2 linked regions of the Pseudoduganella dura genome follow. The protein of the gene in region 2 interacts with the protein of the main gene of each other region in a pairwise test. Links are inferred from orthologs where the notes say so. Each region holds a gene or a part of one and is shown on either strand. Other genes may lie near its edges.

Evidence for each region.
Region 1: the proteins of GJV26_RS09225 (region 2) and lpdA interact in binary tests that used the Escherichia coli proteins (3 or more experiments, as listed by UniProt). The link is inferred for Pseudoduganella dura from one-to-one orthologs.

Annotation. Positions count from the first base shown.
Region 1 is NZ_WNWM01000002.1:4,419,731-4,422,956, forward strand. The notes cover bases 254-3,163. They hold lpdA (dihydrolipoyl dehydrogenase), read left to right. Parts: upstream 254-744; coding sequence 745-2,583; downstream 2,584-3,163. Other genes in these bases: aceF (dihydrolipoyllysine-residue acetyltransferase), read left to right, coding at 254-732; GJV26_RS19295 (IS4 family transposase), read right to left, coding at 2,674-3,163. Outside these bases: more of aceF, read left to right, coding at 1-253; more of GJV26_RS19295, read right to left, coding at 3,164-3,226. UniProt on the Escherichia coli protein: Lipoamide dehydrogenase is a component of the glycine cleavage system as well as of the alpha-ketoacid dehydrogenase complexes.
Region 2 is NZ_WNWM01000002.1:2,093,835-2,097,176, reverse strand. The notes cover bases 56-3,081. They hold GJV26_RS09225 (UvrD-helicase domain-containing protein), read right to left. Parts: upstream 2,709-3,081; coding sequence 402-2,708; downstream 56-401. Other genes in these bases: GJV26_RS09220 (BPSS1780 family membrane protein), read right to left, coding at 2,808-3,081; GJV26_RS09230 (M56 family metallopeptidase), read left to right, coding at 56-308. In the rest of the region: more of GJV26_RS09230, read left to right, coding at 1-55; more of GJV26_RS09220, read right to left, coding at 3,082-3,342. UniProt on the Escherichia coli protein: A helicase with DNA-dependent ATPase activity. Unwinds DNA duplexes with 3'-5' polarity. Translocates on single-stranded DNA with 3'-5' polarity. Initiates unwinding more efficiently from a nicked substrate than double-stranded DNA.

The sequences.
Region 1 (3,226 bases), 2.3 Mb from region 2 along the record:
CCATGGCCGTCGCTGGACTTCTCGAAGTTCGGCGAAACGGAACTGCAGCCGCTGCCGCGCATCAAGAAGATCTCCGGCCCGAACCTGCACCGCAACTGGGTGATGATCCCGCACGTGACGCAGTTCGAGGATGCGGACATCACCGACCTGGAAGCGTTCCGTGTCGATACCAACAACGCCAACGCGAAGAACAAGGATGCCGCCAAGCTGACGATGCTGGCCTTCGTCATCAAGGCATCCGCCGCGGCGCTGAAGAAGTACCCGGCGTTCAACTCTTCGCTGGATGCGAAGGGCGAGAACCTGATCCTGAAGAAGTACTACAACATCGGCTTCGCGGCCGATACGCCGCAAGGCCTGGTGGTACCGGTGGTGAAGAATGCCGACCAGAAGAGCGTGTCGCAGATCGCCCGCGAAATGACCGAACTGTCGCTGGCGGCGCGCGAAGGCAAGCTGAAACCGGCCGACATGCAGGGCGCCACGTTCACGATCTCGTCGCTGGGCGGCATCGGCGGCTCGCACTTCACGCCGATCGTGAATGCCCCGGAAGTGGCGATCCTCGGCCTGTCGAAGGCTTCGATGAAGCCGGTGTGGGACGGCAAGCAGTTCGTGCCGCGCCTGATGATGACGCTGTCGCTGTCGTACGACCACCGCGTGGTCGACGGCGCGTCCGGTGCCCGCTTCGCAGTCTACCTGGCAGAAGTGCTGGGCGACATGCGCAAAGTGCTGCTGTAAGGAGAGGGCTACATGAGCATCGTTGAGGTAAAAGTACCGAATATCGGCGACTTCAAGGAAGTCGAAGTGATCGAGGTGATCGTCAAGGTGGGCGACACGATCAAGGTCGACCAGTCGATCGCCACCGTGGAATCGGACAAGGCGTCGATGGAGATTCCGGCCACCCATGGCGGCGTGGTCAAGGAACTGAAGTTCAAGGTGGGCGACAAGGTGTCGGAAGGCTCGCCCCTGCTGTTGCTGGAAGAGGCGGCCGGCGCCGCTTCTCCGGCGCCGGCGGCCCCGGCTCCGGCGGCGAATGTCGCCACGCCTGCGGAGAAAGGCGAGGCGCCGGGCCAGGCCGCGCCGGTGTACGGCGCACCGGCGGTGCCGGCTCCCGCGGCACCAGCCGCCGGTCCCGCGCCTGCCGCGGGCTCGTATTCCGGCAATGTCGACATCCAGTGCGACGTGATGGTGCTGGGCGGCGGACCCGGCGGCTACTCGGCCGCGTTCCGCGCTGCCGACCTGGGCCAGAACACGATCATCGTCGAGCGTTACGCAACGCTGGGCGGCGTGTGCCTGAACGTGGGCTGCATCCCGTCGAAGGCGCTGCTGCACCTGGCTTCCGTCATCGACGAGACGGCGCACCTGGGCAAGCACGGTGTGAAGTTCGCCCGGCCGGAAGTGGACATCGATGAAGTCCGCAAGTACAAGGAAGGCGTGATCGGCAAGATGACCGGCGGCCTGTCCGGCATGGCCAAGGCGCGCAAGGTGCAGGTGGTGCAGGGCCTCGGCCAGTTCGTCAGCCCGAACCATATCGAAGTCACCGGCCCGGACGGCACGAAGAAGGTCGTGCAGTTCAAGCAGGCGATCATCGCGGCCGGTTCCGCCGTGGTCAAGCTCCCGTTCGTGCCGGAAGATCCGCGCATCGTCGATTCGACCGGCGCGCTGGAACTGCGCTTCATCCCGAAACGCCTGCTGGTGATCGGCGGCGGCATCATCGGCCTGGAAATGGCCACCGTGTACTCCACGTTCGGTGCGCGCATCGACGTGGTCGAGATGATGGATGGCCTGATGCAGGGCGCCGACCGCGATGCCGTGAAGATCTGGCAGAAATACAACGCCGCGCGCTTCGACAACATCATGACCAAGACGAAGACCGTGGGCGTGGAAGCGCTGCCGGAAGGCATCAAGGTCACGTTCGAAGCCGCCGAAGCCGGTGCCACCGCACCGGAACCGCAGATCTACGACATGGTCCTCGTGGCCGTGGGCCGCAGCCCGAACGGCAAGAAGATCGCCGCCGACAAGGCCGGCGTGCAGGTGACCGACCGCGGCTTCATCAACGTCGACAGCCAGATGCGCACCAACGTGCCGCACATCTTCGCCATCGGCGACCTTGTGGGCCAGCCGATGCTGGCCCACAAGGCGGTGCACGAAGGCCACGTGGCGGCCGAAGCGGCCGCCGGCCAGAAGTCGCACTTCGACGCCACCGTGATCCCGTCCGTCGCCTACACCGATCCGGAAGTGGCGTGGGTCGGCCTGACGGAAGACGAAGCGAAGGCCAAGGGCATCAAGGTCGAGAAGGGCCACTTCCCGTGGGCCGCCTCCGGCCGTGCCGTGGCCAACGGCCGCGACGAAGGCTTCACGAAAGTGCTGTTCGACGCTGAAACGCACCGCATCGTGGGCGGCACCATCGTCGGCACGCACGCCGGTGACATGATTGGCGAGATCGCGCTGGCCATCGAGATGGGCGCCGACGGCACCGACATCGGCAAGACGATCCACCCGCACCCGACCCTGGGCGAGTCGATCGGCATGGCCGCCGAAGTGTACGAAGGCGTCTGCACCGACCTGCCGCCGGTGCGCAAGCGCTGATCCCTTCGAGCCTGCGCAGTCTCCGAACGCCACCTCCGGGTGGCGTTTTTTATCAGCTTTGTTGCCTAAAATCGGGGTCAGACCCTGAGCCTACCCCTCGAATTCCCAAGTGCGGACCATCGAAACGAGTTCGATAAATGCATATTTGATGGCCGATGGGGAGAGTCTGGGTCGACGATAGTCGTCGACCCAGTGCATTGCCAACGAGAAGATTGAAAGGCAGCTGCCTGCCTTGGGATGGCTGCCGTAGTGGACTTCATAGCCAGCCGCTCGTGCCGCTAAGCCGATCAGCCATAAGGCATAAGTGAGCAATGCACCGATTAGTAAAAGTGCCGCCAGACGAAGCAGGCTTGTAGTCTGGCTATGTCGCAGTGCCATTCCCCATTTGGCATTCTTCAGGTCGCGGAAAGTCTGCTCGATTTGCATGCGCCCAGAGTAAATTTTGATGATGTCGTCTGCACGAAGCTGTGCCAGTGCTGGCGAAACGGCGAGTAGCCAAGGCTCACATTGGGCAGCGCTGTTTTTCTTGCTGTGGTGCGCGCGCGCAGGTTGACCGGATTTCGTCAAGCAATGCCGTCCTTTCGATTTGGACTTGTACAGCACTAATCGGCAGTCGACAGGGTTGGAGCGGACATGAAAAAAA
Region 2 (3,342 bases):
AAGCATTGTCGCGCCAGATGGAACTGGTGCAGAAGCAGATGGAGCCACTGCAGCAGCGCATGGCCCGCCTGTCGGAAACGATGGCCCATGAAGCCGGGAAAGTGGATGGCAGCCGTGAGCCGCTGAAAACGCTGCACGCGCGGATGGCCGAGTTGTCGGCGCCAATGGATGTGTTGGGGCGGAAGATGGATGAACTGGGCCGCGAGCAGGGCCGGTTGAGCACCGCGGCGGACAGGGCAACGCGGGCGCTGATCGATGAGGCGCTGCGCAAGGGGCAGGCTGCGGAGGTGGGGGGCAAGCAGGGATAACCGGAACGATCGCAAATTCCGGTGTCAGCCGCCCCGAAGGGCCCCGGCAAGGCAATGCCTGGCCGGGCGACACCGGTTTTCACGCACCGCCAGCTACCTGCCCAGCCGCTCCAGCTTCGCCACCGACAGATCCAGCACCTTCATTCCGGCGCTGCCGAAATTGATCTGCGCGCGGCAATTGGCGCCGCTGCCCTCGAGGTTGACGATGACGCCCTCGCCGAACTTGGCATGCGCCACCGATTCGCCGATGCGCCAGCCTGAGCCGGTGGTGGCCTTTTGCGCGATGCGCTGGGCGATCGCGTTGTCGCTGCCGCCGTCCAGTTTCACGTCTTCCCACTGCGCCTTCTTGTTCGCGAACCAGTGCGACTGCACGCGCGGCGACAGCCACTTCAGCGATTCCTCCGGCAGTTCGTCGAAGAAGCGCGACTTCGCGTTGTAGCGGGTTTGCCCGTGCAGCATGCGGGTCTGGCAGAAGCACATGTAGAGGCGCTTGCGGGCGCGCGTGATCGCCACGTACATCAGCCGCCGTTCCTCCTCCACGCCGCCTTCTTCCTTCGAGCTGCTTTCGTGCGGGAACAGGCCTTCTTCCAGGCCGGTGATGAACACGTTGTCGAATTCCAGGCCCTTGGCCGAGTGCACCGTCATCAGCTGCATCGCATCCTGGCCGGCCTGCGCCTGGTTGTCGCCCGCTTCGAGCGACGCGTGCGCCAGGAACGCCGACAGCGGCGACATCACGGTGGACAGCGGCGCATCCGCATCCATGATCTCCACGCCATCGGCATTGACGATGGCCGCTCCCGCCTGCGCGTCGGCCGGCGGGCCCAGGTGCGCGGGCGCGCCCTGGCCGTAGCCTTCCTCGCCCACGAACTGGGTGGCCGCGCTGACCATCTGCTCCAGGTTTTCCACGCGGTCGGCGCCTTCCTTCTCGTTGGCGTAGTGCTGCAGCAGGCCGGAAGATTCCAGCGTGATGCGCACCAGTTCGGGCAGCGCCATCTGCTGCGTTTCGAACCGCACGCCTTCCACCAGCTTGACGAACGCTCCCAGCGAGGAGCCGGCCTTGCCGACCATGTAGGGCACCGCCGCATACATCGAGATGCCATACGTTTCGGCGGCGTTCTGCAACTGCTCCAGCGTGCGCGCGCCGATGCCGCGCGTGGGGAAGTTCACCACGCGCAGGAATGCCGAATCGTTGTGCGGATTGTCCATCAGCTGCAGGTAGGCGATCGCGTGCTTCACCTCGGCGCGCTGGAAGTAGCGCAGGCCGCCATACACCGTGTAGGGAATGGCGGCCGAGAACAGCGCATGCTCGATCACGCGCGATTGTGCATTCGAGCGGTACAGCACCGCGATCTGGCTGCGTGGCGACCCTTCGCGGATCAGGTTCTTCGCCTCGTCGACGATCCACTGCGCTTCCTGCAGGTCCGATGTGGCCTCGTACACGCGCACCTGTTCGCCATGGCCCGCGTCCGTGCGCAGGTTCTTGCCCAGGCGGCGGCTGTTGTTCGCGATCAGCACGTTGGCCGCATCGAGGATGTGGCCGTGCGAGCGGTAGTTCTGCTCCAGCTTGATCAGGTTCTTCACCGAGAATTCGGACTCGAACGCGGCCATGTTGCCCACGTTGGCGCCACGGAACGCATAGATGCTCTGGTCGTCGTCGCCCACCGCGAACAGCGCGCCGCCGTGCCCCGCGCCGTGGCCGGCGATCAGCTTCAGCCACGCATACTGCAGGTTGTTGGTATCCTGGAACTCGTCGACGAGAATGTGGCGGAAGCGCTGCTGGTAGTGCTCGCGCAGCGGCTGGTTCCGGCTCAGCAGTTCATACGTGCGCAGCAGCAGTTCGGCGAAATCCACCACGCCTTCGCGCTGGCACTGGTCGTCGTACAGCTGGTACAGCTCCACCAGCCTGCGTTCGTTGGCGTCGTACGCCTCGACCTGGCCGGCACGCAGGCCTTGGTCCTTGTTGTTGTTGATGAAGTACATCACCGATTTCGGCGGAAACTTCTCGTCATCCACGTTATGCGCCTTCAGCATGCGCTTGATCATCGACAGCTGGTCTTGCGTGTCGAGGATCTGGAACGACTGGGGTAGGGCGGCATCGCGGTAGTGGGTGCGCAGCAGGCGATTGCACAGGCCGTGGAAGGTGCCGATCCACATGCCGCGTGTATTGATCGGCATCATTCCCGACAGGCGCGCCAGCATTTCCTTGGCCGCCTTGTTCGTGAAGGTGACGGCCAGGATGCCGCCCGGCGACACCTGCCCGGTCTGGATCAGCCAGGCGATGCGCGTGGTCAGCACGCGCGTCTTGCCCGAGCCGGCGCCGGCCAGGATCAGGGCGTTTTGCGGCGGCAGGGTGACGGCGGCGAGTTGTTCGGGATTGAGGTTGTGGAGGAGATTCTGCATCCTCCCATTATACTGGTCGATGCGCCGGGGCACCTGTTGAAACCCGCTTGAGGCCGGGCAGTGCGGCGCCTGCGCGGCAACCGCAAACCCGGCCGCGCGTCAGGGCACCGGGGGCGCCGCCTTGTCGTCCGGTAACGGCCCGAAGATATGTGTATAGGGGAAATACAGTGCGATATGGCCGATGCCGAACAGCAGCACCGATACCATGCCCATCAGTGCCTGCCCGACCGCGCCGGCGCCGAACACCAGGCGCAATACCATCATGGTGCCGAACGCGATCGCGCCGAGGCTCAGCACGAACACGAGAAATGCGCCGGCGGTGCGCTTGATCGCGAAGAAGCTGTAGAACAGCCCCTTGCCCGGGCCCATGCCGTTCCAGCAGACAATCGGCGCGGCGAACGTGATCACCAGCAGCGCCGCCACATACAGGAAGAAGCCGACCTGCAGGCCCGGGAAGCGGATCACTTCCTGCATCAGCGCGAGGGACGGCTGCAGGTCTTCGGGCGACTTGCCTTTCAGCACGTCCGTATCGGCGAACAGCATCATGATCGTCACGGCGGCAAGGATCGCCAGGATGTGCAGGCCGCCCAGCTTGCACAGCCTGCCGAAGGCCGGTTCCCGGAAGCCGGTGATC